DNA from 2 places in the Sphingobium sp. TomTYG74 genome. Region 1 is predicted to be linked to the other one. Evidence: predicted binding sites of a transcription regulator. Region 1 holds the regulator's gene; the other holds the start of a gene.

The links. Region 1 encodes LexA, which represses DNA repair genes until DNA is damaged. Its sites were predicted from a motif close to GTTCCNCNCTTGTTCT; they were not measured.
Region 2: ACZ5TB_RS17750 (LexA family protein) is a predicted target of LexA. The motif match lies at 3,059-3,074, and genes of this name have one in related genera.

What each region holds. Positions count from the first base shown of each region.
Region 1 covers NZ_AP027341.1:488,433-495,808, forward strand. Annotated here, with positions in the region: gene ACZ5TB_RS02545 (ComEC/Rec2 family competence protein) at 1-2,165, shown strand, start outside; gene lexA (transcriptional repressor LexA) at 2,126-2,797, opposite strand; gene ACZ5TB_RS02555 (hypothetical protein) at 2,949-3,101, shown strand; gene ACZ5TB_RS02560 (molybdopterin molybdotransferase MoeA) at 3,156-4,334, opposite strand; gene moaC (cyclic pyranopterin monophosphate synthase MoaC) at 4,331-4,801, opposite strand; gene trpC (indole-3-glycerol phosphate synthase TrpC) at 4,798-5,589, opposite strand; gene trpD (anthranilate phosphoribosyltransferase) at 5,586-6,578, opposite strand; gene ACZ5TB_RS02580 (anthranilate synthase component II) at 6,644-7,234, opposite strand; gene ACZ5TB_RS02585 (DUF6766 family protein) at 7,353-7,376, shown strand, end outside.
Region 2 covers NZ_AP027343.1:35,466-42,841, forward strand. Annotated here, with positions in the region: gene ACZ5TB_RS17735 (hypothetical protein) at 1-460, shown strand, start outside; gene ACZ5TB_RS17740 (GIY-YIG nuclease family protein) at 763-1,290, shown strand; gene ACZ5TB_RS17745 (Y-family DNA polymerase) at 1,318-2,580, opposite strand; gene ACZ5TB_RS17750 (LexA family protein) at 2,590-3,024, opposite strand; gene ACZ5TB_RS17755 (hypothetical protein) at 3,587-3,781, opposite strand; gene ACZ5TB_RS17760 (hypothetical protein) at 3,889-4,125, opposite strand; gene ACZ5TB_RS17765 (hypothetical protein) at 4,122-4,418, opposite strand; gene ACZ5TB_RS17770 (ArdC family protein) at 4,476-5,420, opposite strand; gene ACZ5TB_RS17775 (single-stranded DNA-binding protein) at 5,907-6,227, opposite strand; gene ACZ5TB_RS17780 (hypothetical protein) at 6,233-7,021, opposite strand; gene ACZ5TB_RS17785 (DUF7146 domain-containing protein) at 7,018-7,376, opposite strand, start outside.

The DNA of each region.
Region 1 (7,376 bases):
AGCCACGACAAACCTCCGTTGCCCCGATAATAAGGCGCAGCGGCGATCAGCTTTTCGTGCGGCTCGAACAGGCATTGGAGGCTGAGCGTGAGCAACTCGCGCTTTGGGTGCCGGTGGGCCTTGGGCTGGGCATAGCGGGCTGGTTATTTCTGCCTAACCAGCTGACATGGTTGTCTTTTTGCTGTTGCGCGATTGCGATCGCGAGCGGCGGATTGATGCTACCGGAGGGCGGCCGGATACGCCATGCGCTTATATGGGGCGGTCTGCTCGCGGCGTCCGGCTGCCTGTTGATATGGGGGAAAGCCCTGATTGTCGGCACGGCGCCATTGCCGCGTGCGGCATTTGTAGAAGTAACTGGCGAAGTCAGGTCAGCCGATACGGTGCCTGCGCAGCAGATGAGTCGCGTATCTATACGTCCGATAAACATGCCTATGCTGCCTTCCCTGATCCGGGTGAACATAGCGGCGGCGGATCTACCCGAAGGGGTTGGCAAAGGCGCCATCATTCGCTTTCGCACCCGGTTGATGCCTCCTGCCGAAGCGAGCCTGCCGGGTAGCTATGATTTTTCGCGTCGCGCTTATTTTCAGGGGATTGGGGCAACAGGACGCGCGCTCAAGCCTATCGTCGTGCTGCGCCCATCAACGGAGGCGCCGCCTCTGCACAATCGTCTTTTCGCGCACATATTGAAGAATGCGAATGGAGAGGGAGCGGGCATAGCCGCGGCGCTGGCGACGGGGGATCAGGGCGCCATCAGCGAGGCGGACGCGGACGCGATGCGTCGCAGTGGCCTTGCCCATTTGCTTTCGATCAGCGGGCTGCACGTCACCGCCCTCATCGGCGCGGTCATTTTTCTGCTGATGCGGATCATGGCGCTCAGTCGGCGCGCAGCACTGGACTGGCCGTTGATGCTGATCGCTGCGGCGGGTGGCGCGCTGGCGGGCATTGGATATACTTTGTTGACTGGCGCGGAAGTGCCAACGGTTCGATCCTGTATCGCTGCATTGCTGGTGCTGGGGGGGCTTGCGCTTGGGCGCGAAGCCATCACCTTGCGGCTAATAGCCGCCGGTGCACTGGTGGTTCTGTTGGTGTGGCCTGAGGCGCTGTCGGGGCCAAGCTTCCAGATGAGCTTCGCCGCCGTGATCGCCATTGTCGCTCTAGGGGAGCATCCCCGTTTTCGCGCGTTTGCGGCGGCCCGGGAGGAGTTGGCCCATCGCCGATTGTTGCGGCAACTTGCTGTCCTGCTTTTCACGGGCTTTGCGGTTGAACTGGCCCTGGCGCCGATCGCGCTGTTCCACTTTCACAAGGCGGGCATGATAGGCGCTTTCGCAAACCTTGTGGCTATTCCCCTGACGACCTTTGTCGTGATGCCATTGGAAGCGCTGGCTTTACTGTTGGATGTTGCCGGTCTGGGGGCTCCTGCCTGGTGGTTGACTTCCCGCGCGCTCGATCTGCTGCTGTTGATCGCGCATGGGGTGGCGGCAAGTCCCTGGGCGGTCGTTACTGCGCCTTCCATCTCCAACATGATCTTCGGGATTATCGTGCTGGGCGGACTTTGGTGCCTGCTCTGGCGAAGCGCTTGGCGATGGGCGGGACTGGCTCCCGTGGTGCTGGGCATGACGATCATTATGATGAGTTCGCCTCCGGAGATTCTTGTAACGGCGGATGGGCGTCATGTGGCCGTGCGCGGGCAGGACGGCGGCATGCATATCCTGCGCGAACGGGCCGGAGATTATGTCCGCGATATGATCGCGGAAAGTGCAGGCTATGAAGGTGCGCTGGGTGCCCTTGCAGACTTGCCCGAGGCCCGCTGTTCCTTGGACTTGTGCATGGTGGCGCTGAGCGGGGGAGAGCGCATATGGCAGCTGTTGGTAACAAGAAGCGGCGTTGTCGTGCCCAAGGATACCCTGATACGGGATTGTGCGCGCGCGGATATAGTTATCGCCGACCGTCGCTTGCCTTCATGGTGCAAACCTCGTTGGCTTAAAGCGGATCGGCGGCTGTTGGCACATACCGGCGGGCTGGCGATCGATCTTGATGGAGGAACCGTGCGAACCGGGAAAACAGTGGGCGACGCACATCCGTGGGTCGCCCGGCCTTCCTATTTACCGGCGCGCCGCCGATCCGGTCAGTTGTACCGTCGCAGCAGACCAGCGAGCTTTCCTTGAATGCGCACCTGCTGCGAATCGTAGATTTGCGGCTCATAAGCATTGTTGGCCGGATCGAGCCTGACCTTAGGCCCCTGGCGATGATAATATTTCAGCGTCGCCTCGCTATCCTCAATCAGTGCAACCACGATTTGCCCCTCGCGCGCTACTTCAGTGCGCTGGATCAGTGCGAAGTCGCCGTCGAGGATGCCCGCATCGATCATCGAATCGCCAGAAACCTCAAGAGCATAATGATCTCCGGCACCCAGTAGAGCCGCAGGAACGGACAGCATATTCTGTCCTTCCATGGCTTCGATTGGGACGCCTGCGGCAATCCGACCGTGAAGGGGGATGTCGATCACGTCGTTGGCTGCGACCGGGGGCTTGGCCGACAGTTGCGGTTTGGGTGTCGATGCGACCTTGGGGGCGCGATGCATTGCTTCAGGAAGTTTCAGAACCTCCAGCGCGCGCGCCCGGTTCGGCAGGCGACGGATGAACCCGCGTTCTTCCAGCGCATTAATCAATCGGTGAATCCCGGATTTCGACCGCAGATCGAGCGCTTCCTTCATCTCCTCGAACGAAGGCGAAACCCCGCCTTCCTCGAGCCGAGTTTGAATGAAGCTGAGCAATTCCTGTTGCTTGGGCGTCAGCATGCCGACTTATCCTCCATGGAACGGATGGAGAACGCATAGGAAACGTAAGGAGGCAAGTCAAGCAGGTTGCGCCAAGCGTAACGAAAGGAACGGACCTGCGTCACAGCCGTTGAATAGCGGCCTTCCCAAAGAGGGTGAATAGGAGAGTAAGATGGCGAACCAGAACGATCAGGACAAACAGCGCCGCCAGCAAGGTGGTGACCGCTCAAGCCAGGGCGGGCGTCAGCAGCAGCAGGAAAATCGCCAAGGTCAAATGGGCGAAAGCCGCAAGGACAAGAGCGATCACAGCAAGCAGCAGCGCTGATCTACGTTCGGTTGGATCACGGGGAGGGGCCGCTTTGCGGCCCCTTTCTCATTGTCAAAGCGGAACGATGGTTACTTTGTCACCTGCGGCGGCCGGGGGTGAGTCGGCCGGTCGAAGGATCAGGCACCCCGCTTGAGCCAGGGCCGCGGTAGCGGCGCTGTCCTGCGAAGTAACCGAGACCAGACCAGCATCAGTGAGATAGGCGCGAAGATAGTCGTCGCGCGATCCTGTCGCAGGAAGTGGCGCGGCGAGTTCCGCGATCGTCGTGCGCGGTAGCGGGTTGGCGGCTCCGGCGATGTGCCGGACGAGCGGCAGCAGGAACAGCGTTGCTGTCACGAAGGCGGACACGGGGTTGCCGGGGAGGCCGAGGAATAGGGTGTCACCCAGCTTTCCCGCCATGAGCGGCTTGCCGGGGCGCATGCGAATCTTCCAGAAATCCAGAGTGCCGCCCGCCGCCTGGAAAGCTGGCCGCACCAAGTCGTGATCGCCGACCGAGGCGCCTCCGGTCGAGACGATGATGTCGGCCGTAGCGGCTTCTTTGAGCGCCCGGACCATGGCGTCCAGATCGTCGAGAACGATGCCGATGTCGATCACCTCCGCGCCTGCCTGGCCGAGCATGGCCGCAAGCATCGGCGCGTTGGAGGACGGCAAGCGGCCAGAGGGCGTGGGCGCTCCGGGGGGGACGAGTTCATTGCCGGTTGAGATTAGGGCGATGCGCGGACGGCTGCCGACCGGGAGGGTTCCGTGGCCCCCAAGAACGGCAAGAGCAATTTGCGCGGGACCCAATGCGGCACCGGCAGGGAGCAATAGATGATTTGCGCCAAAGTCGCTTGCCGCCGGGCGCACGTTTCGTCCTGTGGGTAGTGGAGAGCCGAGGGGGTGCACGAGCTGGCCGTCCAGCTGCGCATCTTCCTGGATCAGGACCGTATCGGCGCCGGGCGGCAGTGGTGCGCCGGTGAAGATGCGACAGCATTCCCCCGGAGTCAAAGGGGAGGGAAGGGAGCTGCCTGCCGTGCTTTCAGCGGTTAGGCGCCAGGGGCCAGGCCATTCTGCCGTGCGAATGGCGTAGCCGTCCATGGCCGACAGATCTGCCCAAGGCTGATCGCGCAGGGCGAAGATGTCACGCGCGAGCCAGCGGGCTGCGCAGTTAGAAACCGGGACGTCCTCTTCCGGCAAGCGGCGGCCCAGCGCGAGCAGGCGCGCCTGAGCCTCCGCGACCGGGAGCAGGCTCATGCGGCTCGCCAGTCGCCCGACTTGCCGCCCGACTTTGCGAGCAACCGGACGTTGCCGATGATCATGCCCTTATCGAGCGCCTTTGCCATGTCGTATATGGTCAGCAGCGCAACGGATGTGGCGGTAAGTGCTTCCATCTCAACGCCGGTCTGGCCCGCGCTTCTGGCGGTAGCGGTCACGGTGACGCCCTCTGTTTCCAGATCGAAGTCGATCGTGACAGAGGTCAGGGCGATGGGATGACAGAGCGGGATGAGGTCAGCGGTGCGCTTCGCCGCCATGATGCCTGCCACGCGTGCCACCGCCAGGACATCGCCTTTCTTCACCAGTCCCTGGGCGATGGCGGTTGCAGCTTCGGCACTCATTGCGATGTAGCCGGTGGCGATGGCTTCACGGGCAGTCACTGCCTTGGCGGAGACATCGACCATATGGGCCGATCCATCCTGATCAAGATGGGTGAGCTTGCTCATGCGCCTGTCAGTAGAGCGTGGGTTGCGGCTTCGACATCGGGCTGGCGCATCAGGCTTTCGCCCACCAGGAAGCAGCGAACGCCATGTTCGGACATTGCGACCAGATCGGCATGGCTGCCAAGGCCGCTCTCCGCAACGAAGGTGCAGCCTTCCGGAGCATGGCCGACCAGCTCATAGGTGCGGGCGAAGTCGACGCTGAAGTCGCGCAGGTCGCGGTTGTTGACGCCGATGAGGCGCGAGCGGAGCTTCAGCGCGCGTTCCAGTTCATGGGCGTCATGCACTTCGATCAGCGCATCCATGCCAAGGCCGAGCGCGGCGTCCTCTATCTCGGCCATCTGATTATCGTCCAGCGCGGCGGCGATGATGAGGATGGCGTCGGCGCCGAGCGAACGGCTTTCCAGCACCTGCCAGGGATCGACCATGAAATCCTTGCGCAGGACGGGCAGGGCGCAGGCGGAGCGGGCGGCCATGAGATAATCGTCATGGCCCTGAAAATAGGGTTCGTCCGTGAGGACCGAGAGACAGGCGGCGCCAGCGGCTGCATAGGCCTGCGCATGGGCAGGCGGATCGAAATTCTCGCGGATCAGGCCCTTGGAGGGGCTGGCCTTCTTGATCTCGGCGATCAGGCCGAAGCCGGAACGTGCGGCGCTGTCGAGCGCCTGACGGAAGCCGCGCGGCGGCGTTTGTTCGGCGGCGCGGGCGTGAAGCGAGGAGACCGTGACGGCGGCCTTGCGCCGGGCCACTTCCTCACGTTTTGTGTCGCAGATTTCGATCAGCTTGTTCGTCATTTATAGGCAATCCAGCAATTGAGCAGCGCATTGGCCAGGCCACGGTCGATGGTTTCGGCAGCTTCCTCGACACCTTCGCGCAGATCGGCAACCACATCAGCTACGACAAGGGCGGCGGCTGCGTTCAGCAGTACGGCATCGCGATAGGCGCCCGTCTCGCCCTGAAGCAGGGCGCGCAGGGCGGCGGCGTTATGAGCAGGGTCACCGCCGCGTATCGCCTCAACCGGGTGCGTAGGTAGTCCGGCGTCGGCCGGGGTGAGGCGGCGCATGGCGACGATGCCCTGCGCAGTGACTTCCGCGACATCGTTGCCGCCCGCGAGGGAGAGCTCGTCGAGACCTTCATCCCCCGAGACGATCATGGCGCGGTCGACGCCAAGGTCGGCCAGCGCCTCGGCATAGATGGGGACATAGGCGGGGCGGGCGATGCCGACCAGTTGACGGCGCACGCCCGCTGGATTGGCGAGCGGTCCCATCAGGTTGAAGATGGTGCGCTGGCCGATGGCTTTGCGGATAGGGCCGAAGCGTTTGAGCGCGGGGTGATGTTTCTGCGCAAACAGGAAGCAGATGCCGAGGTCGCTCAGCGTTGCCTCTGCCGTATCGGCGACGCGATCGAGATCGAGACCGAGTGCTTCGAGCGTGTCGGCGGCTCCGGCCTTGGACGAGGCGGCGCGGTTGCCATGCTTGGCGACGGGCACTCCGGCGGCGGCTACCACGAGGCTGACGGCGGTCGAGACGTTGAGCGTGTGATGGCCGTCACCACCCGTGCCGCAGACGTCGATCGCGCCAGCGGGGGCGGCGATGGGGATCATGCGGGCACGCATGGCGCGTGCGGCGGCGGCGATCTCCGTCGCGCTTTCGCCACGCTGGGCCATGGTGACGAGGAAGGCGGCAATCTCTTCTTCGGGCAGGTCGCCGTCGAACAGCAGATCGAAGGCGGCGGCGGCCTCGGTAGCGCTTAGCGGCGCTGCGGGATCAGGCAGGCGGGTCATCGCCTTTGCCTTAATCATGACGGGCCGCCAGAGTCGAGGGCGGGGTGCGGGAAAGTCCGACGGAATCAGGCCGCCGCGCGTTCCTTTACCGGAATCCCGGCGATCCGCATGAAGTTCGCCAGCATCTCATGGCCATATTCGGTGGCGATGCTTTCGGGATGGAACTGGATCGAGTGGATCGGAAGACTTTGATGGCGGAAGCCCATGACCGAGCTGTCCTCACTGGTCGCATTCACGATGAGGCTTTGCGGAATGTTATCGACGATGAGCGAATGATAGCGGGTCGCGGTGAAGGGCGATGGGATGCCCGCGAAAAGCCCTGTGCCGTCATGGGTGACGGGGGAGGTCTTGCCATGCATCAGGCCGCCGCGCACGACTTGTCCGCCGAAATGCTGACCGATCGCCTGATGGCCGAGGCATACGCCCAGCAAGGGCGCGCCTGCGTCGGCGGCGGCGGCGACGAGGTCGAGGCTGACGCCCGCTTCGTTAGGGGTACAGGGGCCGGGCGAAAGCAGGAAGGCGCTCGCGCCGCTGGAGAGGGCTTGGCCTGCCGAAATGGCGTCGTTGCGGACGACCTCCACCTCTGCGCCCAGTTCCATGAGGTAATGGACCAGGTTCCAGGTGAAGCTGTCATAATTGTCGATGACGAGGATCATGGGGCCATGGCTATAGAGAGCGAAGCGCGCCGGGCCAATCGGAATCGGCGTTTGCAGCTGGCTGAACCGGCTACAGGCTTTTGCGTTATCCTTCCGGAGCGACATGAGGGAGGATGGTATGAAGCGCTACGCCTATGGTTGG
Region 2 (7,376 bases), on a different replicon from region 1:
ATGGCGGCGCGGAATAACCGACGTGGAAGTCTTGCGATCTGAGTTCGACGCGCATGGTTACGACCTGGTCATGGGGCGAGGGCCTGTCGTTCGCCATATCCAGTTCAAGACTGGCATCCGTAGTAAGCCAGCGCCGGTCTCAGTGGGGCGAGCCCTCGCAGACAAACCCAGCGGCTGCGTTATCTGGATTTGCGTGACGCTCGATCTAGATCTTGGGCCGTTCTGGTGGTTCGGAGGGGCACCCGGCGAACCGCTTCCTGACCTGTCGGGCTTCGCGAGTCCGAAGCGTATCGGCCGCCGTGAAGGCGGCGATCGGCCGCTTCGGGTCAATCATAGCAAGGTGCCGGCCAAGCATTTTCGGCGGATCGACACGATGGACGCTATGCTAGAAACGCTATTCGGCCCGCTGCCGCATGACGCTGCCCCGGTCGTCGCGGACGACGCGGGAGCTGAGGCCTGATGCTCACATTTGGCAATCTTCTGGACCTAGCGGGTATTAGCCGAAGCTCGGTTCGGCTTCTGCGACACCAAGATAACAGGCATCCGGGGTTCCCGACGCCATATGCCCTCTGGCGGGACCATAGGAGCCGCTTTGAGGCGTATCAGGAAACCCAAGGGGTAGGCGACGCCCCGGACCTACGCGCACCCTATTGGGCATCCTTCGTCGGTGTTCCTGGGAAGGAAACCCTGTTCGTCGGTCTGTACTCTGCAGAGCTGATCGGGCCGCTAGCCGAAGATCGGCCGCATCCTGTCACCGGAGGAGTGGAACCGGCAGGAAGCTGCAACCAATATCGGCTAGCGCTGCTGCCCGAGCTGGCCGAATATGCGGGCCGCCTCTGGATCGATTGGGGCAAGGGCTATCGCGCGTGGATTCAGCGTGGCGATCGCGTTCCAAAGCCGGTTGTCGAGCTTCGCCGGACCTTTCGCGAAGATCCGTTCCCCGGCTTCGCGGCATTGATCCTGAATCTTTCTGATATTGAGACAATGCCGGCCCATTGGGCGGAGGCTCTGCGCGCGACGCGCGGAATTTACCTCCTTACGTGCCCGCGAACGAGGGAACAGTATGTCGGTATGGCGTCCAGCGGAGAGGGCTTTCTTGGCCGCTGGCGCGAGTATTTCGCATCGGGGCATGGAGGGAATGTCGCGCTGAAAAGCCGCGATCCGAGCGATTATCAGGTGTCGATCTTGGAGACCGTCGGCACCTCCGCCACTATGGCCGATCTAATCGAATTGGAATGTCGCTGGAAGGATAAGCTGCAAAGTCGCCAAATGGGCCTCAATCGCAATTAACGGCGCTACTCTTTCAGCGCTTTGGTTCTAGCGCGCGACTGGAATTTCGTTGATCCGTGTCGTCCAAGCCGGACTTTTCTGGCTGCGCTTAGTGTCGAAAGCCTTGGCGCCGTGGCCTTGGACCGCGAGCGTGATGGTGTTGCGGCCGAACCGACTATTGAGGCCATCCATGGCGGCCAGCAGCGCCGGGGCACGAGGGTCGACCGTAGCGAACAGGTCGGCTTGGCCTTGGCCCTGCGGGGTCAAATCTTCCAGCAGAACGCCACATTTCGTATAGACGCCCCCCGGTTGAAACATGGCCTCCGTCATCTGGCCGACGATCCGCAAGATTACGCGCGGATCGTTGGTCGGCGGCGACAACCGCGCCGATCGCGAAGCGGAAGGCGGGTTCGGCCGATAGCGTGAGCCATGGGCAAAGGCGATCAGTCGGCTCGCAACGAGGCCCTGGGCGCGGATCTTCTCGGCCGCGCGCGCTGCGCGCCGCGCCATCGCCTCGCGCAGCTCGTCGAGCGTTTTGACCGGCTCTCCGAATTGGCGAGTGACGGCAGTTGCCTTCAGCGCGTCGGGCTCAACCTTGAAGTCCGCGCATTCGATGCCGCCCAGCTCGCGCACAAGCCGCTCAAGCACAACCGTTCCCACATCGCGCGCGACCGCTGGCGGCATCGCCGCCAGGTCGGCGGTTGTTCGGATGCCAAGAGGTCGAAGCCGCGCCTCGAGCGCGCTTCCTATTCCCCACACCTCCCCGACCGGCCATCGCTCGAACAATCGCCGGCGTAGCTCAGTGTCGTGGAGATCCACCACGCCGCCCCAAACCTTTTCGGTGGCCTTGGCGAGCGCATTGGCGACTTTCGACAAAGTGCGCGTCGGGCCAAGGCCGATCCGGGTCGGCAGGCCAACTTGCCGTAATATATCCTCTCGCAACGTGTGCGCGGCTTCCACGTCGCCAAGGCCGTTCGGTAAGGTGGGGGCGCGGTAGAAACTCTCGTCTATCGAGTAGATCTCAATTGTATCGCTATGCTCGGCAATGACGGCGTTGAACCGCCGATTGAGGTCGGCATAGAGCTCGTAATTGCTCGATCGGAGCTGGATGCCATGCCGTTTGATCCGATCCCGGATTTTGAAAACGGGCTCGCCCATGCGGACATGCAGGGCCTTCGCTTCCTCGCTGCGCGCAACCGCGCAACCGTCATTGTTCGATAGGACGATGACGGGAACGCCGCGCAAAGACGGGTCAAAAAGCCTCTCGGCAGAGACATAGAAGTTGGCGACATCGACAATTCCATGGGTCATCTGCGAGGCCTAGCGTCGAAAATCACGGACACTCGTTCGCACGACGCCCCATATTTCCACGCCCTCGGCGGGAGTAGGGTCATAGTGCTGGCGGGCGTTGCGAGCCTCAAGAAATGTCCCGCCCTGGCGACGCGTGAGCTGACGGCAGACAAAGCCGCCATCCACAATGGCGATGACGATATGCCCCTCAACAGCCCGCGTGTCGCGGTCCACCACGACAACATCGTTGTCGTAGATTCCAGCGTCGATCATGCTGGTGCCGCTGATGCGGAAGACAAAGCTGGCGGCCCTGTCGAGCCGTAGAAGCTCGATCAGGCAAATGGAGTCCTCCTGCCAATCCTGGCTTGGGGACGGAAAGCCGGCTCCCGCTGCTCCGATGATAAAGGGAATTAGCCCCTCTGGCACCTCGGCGAGCGGGACCGGCTGCATCGGTGGCAGCAACATGATGATTCCCTTTCGCCCCCTTCTAACGCACCGAGGAACGAAATGGGAACATCGGTTTATCGTCTTTGTGGGGACGGGCAGACAATATCACGCCGCCAGTAGCGATCCCATCGCGCCACGGTGCCAGTTGCGAGCATGGCGCAATTGAGAATGCGCCGGTCCGCCATCTGACAGAACGCGGCGGTGCGGCTCCCCTTTGCATTGCCAGCGGAAAGGCAATGCATTGTCGGCGCGCTGACGCGAACATGGTCGTAGCGTGCGCCGGGAAAGCGCGTTCTCCCGCGAGATCCACCTAAGATGGCGACAAGGGCGTCCATGGCGGCTTGTGCGGATGCTCTCGGGCAAGGATGGCCGGGCCTACAGCTATTGTCGCGCTCACGCGCGGCGATGCCTGAGAGACGAATACGCGGGCCTTCCGCACACCAAACCGGCCCGTCCCCATCTGCAACTAGGGTCGGGGTGCAGGCGAACATAAGCCCTGCGGCAATCATGGTTACAGCCATAATGGATCTTTCTCGAAAGAGGCAGGGCGCGGGCCGACAGGTCCGCGCCCGAAATTTCATCAGTCCTCGACCTTGGGCAGTGTCGAGTACGGGGCCAGGCCCCGCGCCTCGCCAGCGCCGTCGCGGAACTGGCGAACGACATTGCCGCCGTCCCAATGGCCGCGCAGGATGCCTTTGCGATTGATTCCGCCCACGGGGCGGGTTTGTGCAGCTAGCAGGCGCGCGCGGCGGGTGTCTCGGTCAAGATTGCGCATTGGCGTCATGATCCATCCTCTCTGCATTGCGGCGCGTACGCCGCTTTTCGATGACGCGGCGGGCCGCGTGGGTCGATGCAAGATCAGGGTGGCCCTCCGCGATCTGCTCAAGCGTGGCGCGCGGCGGTGCGGCCCGCCTCAATTGCCGCGCCATAGGCGCGCGCGGTCTGATCAGCCTCGGCCAGTAAGCGGCGCGTCTCGGCCTCGTACCATCGGCGGAATCTCTTGGTAGGCGGTGCGCAGCGCAAGCCCGCATGAATATGGCCGCGCGCCTCGGCCATTGTTACCAAGCCCCACGCCTTCGCAAAGGCGGTGAGGCTCTGAACGGGCGGGGCGTCGGTCATGGCTGCGGCTCGGGCGTGCGAACGTCGCCCCGCTCGATCTGAAAACCGGCGCGGTCCAGTTCCTCGCAAATAGCCCGTTGGCGTTCCTCGCCGGTGCCGCGAGTGGCGATGTAGCTGCATCGGCCATAGTGAAGCTCGAAACCGGCGCGCTTCAGGCATCCTCTAAAACGCTGGTGGGTGCGCTCGCTCCAATCGACGTTGCCAGCATAGTTGCGGAAGGCCGCGACGGCGCAGACGGAACCGTAATTCTCATCGCGCCAGCTAATTTCGACCTTGGGGAGTGTCTTGGGCATGGGTTAGTCCTTCGAAATGGCAGGGACGGGGCGGCGCTGGTGGCCGCCCTCGCCGGATCAGGCGGCGCGAGACATTCCGGGCGCTGCCATGTGGGACAGGATCAATTCGCTTCCTGCCTGTGCGGCGGTCGCGGCGCGGAAGATCGCGCGCTTGTCATTGCGAAGGGCGGTCAACCATGACGCCAGATAGGCCGCATGATCCTCGCGCTCGGTCGGCTCCATGCCAAGCTGAGCGCAAAGCATGGCCGCCCCGATCTCTGCAATCAGCTCCTCGGCAGCGCGAATTTCCTTGCTCTTGCCGTATTCGTAGAGCGTTTCGCGATTGAGCCGCGACGTGTGGCCGGTGGAGTGGATGGCCTCATGCGCGAGGGTCGCATAGAAGGCGTTGCCGCTCACAAAGTCGCCAAAGGCAGGCATGGCGATGCTGTCCACGACGGGGTGATAATAGGCGCTGTTGCCACCCTCACGATAGGGGACCGGGTAGCGGGTAAAGGCCGCATCAAGCTCGGGGTCGCGCTCGTCGCGGTTCTTGATCTCGACAAACGGGGCAGGGAATTTGCTCATGTCCAAACCGTCGATCTGCTCGACGTTGAACACGACATAGCGTTTCAGATAGGCGCGGCTCGTTTCCTTACCCTCGCTGTCGGTGATTGGCTCGCCCGTCTCGCCGTCCTTCGGGGTGAAGGTTCCGGCATGAACGACAAGATTGCCCTTCTCGCCCTTCCTGACCTGTCCGCCCAGTTCGTGCGCCTGCCGGTAGGTCATCCAATGCGGGTTGGTGTAGCCGTGCGCCATGGCTGCGGACCACAACAGCAGGATATTGATGCCGCGATAGGCCGTTCCCTCATGGCGAAGGGGAAGCGATGCCGCGCCGGATGCCCAGCGGGGCGACCAAGGGCGGGTGCCTGCCTCTAGCAGCGCAACAATCTGGTTGGTGACTTCCTCGTAAACGTCGATGCGCGGAGCGGTGGTCTTGCGAGCCTTAGCGGTGTTCCGTGGCATGTGCTTTTCCCTTCCTAAACTGGAGCCGAAGGCGATGGCGTCCATCGACTTCTGCCCGCTGGCGAAGTGGGTCGGGGAATGGCGCAGTGAGGGCCGATCATGGGGGAGGGGGATCGCCCGTCCTGCACGGAGCGCAGCGGAGGAAGGGCGGGGAAACCCCCATGATCGCCAAGCGAGGTCGCGCAGCGGCCGAGACGGTCCAGCCCTTGCGCCGGGGGGCCGGAACAGGCCCCGAAATCTATCGAAAGACATGGCGGCGCTGCCGCCTCGATCTCGATCGCGCGGCCGATCGCCGGGCGGCTACGGGAAAAGCCGCGAAAATCCGCTTTGCGGATCCTCTCGACTTTCTCATGCGAGGATCGTCACCCGAACGGGACGAAACCGCTTGCGGGTTCGGTCGGAGTGGAGCGGAGATAGAGCCGTGCCGAAGGCCGCACAGGCACCCATTTTCCACTCAGACCAGGCCCACGCTCATAGAAACTCAAATCAATCGCCGGAAGATACCCGCGAAAGCACCGAAAAGCTGTCTGCAATAAGGTCTGTGCCGTAGATCGTTGATCCATCGCGTTCATATTGAGACTGTTTTACACGCCCCGTCACATGAACCATATCGCCTTTACCGACATTCGATGCGTACTCCGCACACTTTGCAAAGCAAGTAACGCGATTCCAAAGCGTTTCCTCCTGCCATTCACCATCAACTTGCCGGTTATAATTTGAAGCAATGTTGACGAATGTGACCTTTTCTTTTTGATCGATCCCGCCAACCTGTCCGATCAGGCGAAATTCTGCGATATTGCGTGGCATCCCGTTCACTCCATCGGTTGAAAATTGCGACCATCGACCGGAATCGCCGGCACCTCGTAGGGCTGACTTTCCGGCTCGATCTGAGCATCCAACACGATTGCACCGCTTTCGCCTTGCGGCTCGGGCACAAAATCGAGCTGAATTTCTTGAGGTTTCGCGCCCCATTGTTGGGGCAATTTATAGCGTGTGAGGTTTTGCATCGTCGCCGCGCGCCGGTACGTGTCGAGCCAGTTCACGGCGACGGCCTCTTGAGCGGTGGCCAGCGATAGCTGGCCGCTGCAAACCATGCGATTTAGCAGGGTTTCTAGGCCGTCCTTCTTCTCTGCATTTTCTTGGCCCGCCCAGGACTGCAACCACAGGTTGCGGTAGTCCTTCGGGGCGCCGCCAAGGGAGATCGGCACGAGCTGGTCCAGCACTAGAGAGTCAGGATCTAGGTCCGGCAATTGGGCCGCGGCGATGCGGCGCGTTGCCGCCGCCGTCCATGACGATGGCGGCTTGCGGGCTGCGACAAATTTGGGATTGCAGATGGTCGTAGCGATAATGTCTTGGGTAATCGTCGGATCATAGGCGCCAGGTGTGCGGCGCGGATCGGGCAGCGCAGGCGCCGCCTTCGGCAAGCGGTTTCGGCGAAGATCGTTCAGGGCGAGCGCCGCGCGGCAATCCGATTGGTTGGCGAGCTGGTAGCACGCTTCGCGCGCGCTCTTCGGTGGATTGGCGATGAAATCGGGGTGTGCCTCGCCAAACAGGGCGGCGAGTATCACGCCGCCAACTGCAAAAATGGCGAGACGGGTCATTGCTCGGCCCGCCAAGCATCGTTCCAGTCGCCTCCGCGCGGCGGTAGCTCGACCTGCAGGGCGCGGCCGCCGTCTCTCAGATGGTGTTCGGCCTTCTCGAGCCCGGCCCTCGCAGCCTGCCCGTGCTGCGAATAGACCGTGATCGAACGGATATGATCGGGGATATGAATGCGGGCATAAAGCTCGCTGCCATTTACGGACCAACAGCCAGGCAATCCGAATTTGGCAATGACCGATTCCGCTTCCTCGAAGCCTTCGGCCAGATTGAGATGGTCGCCCTCGATGGCTCCGATCTGCACGGCGCCGCCGCGCGGATCGGCCAGGGTGCGCTTGGGGTCGACAAGCTGCGGGTGCT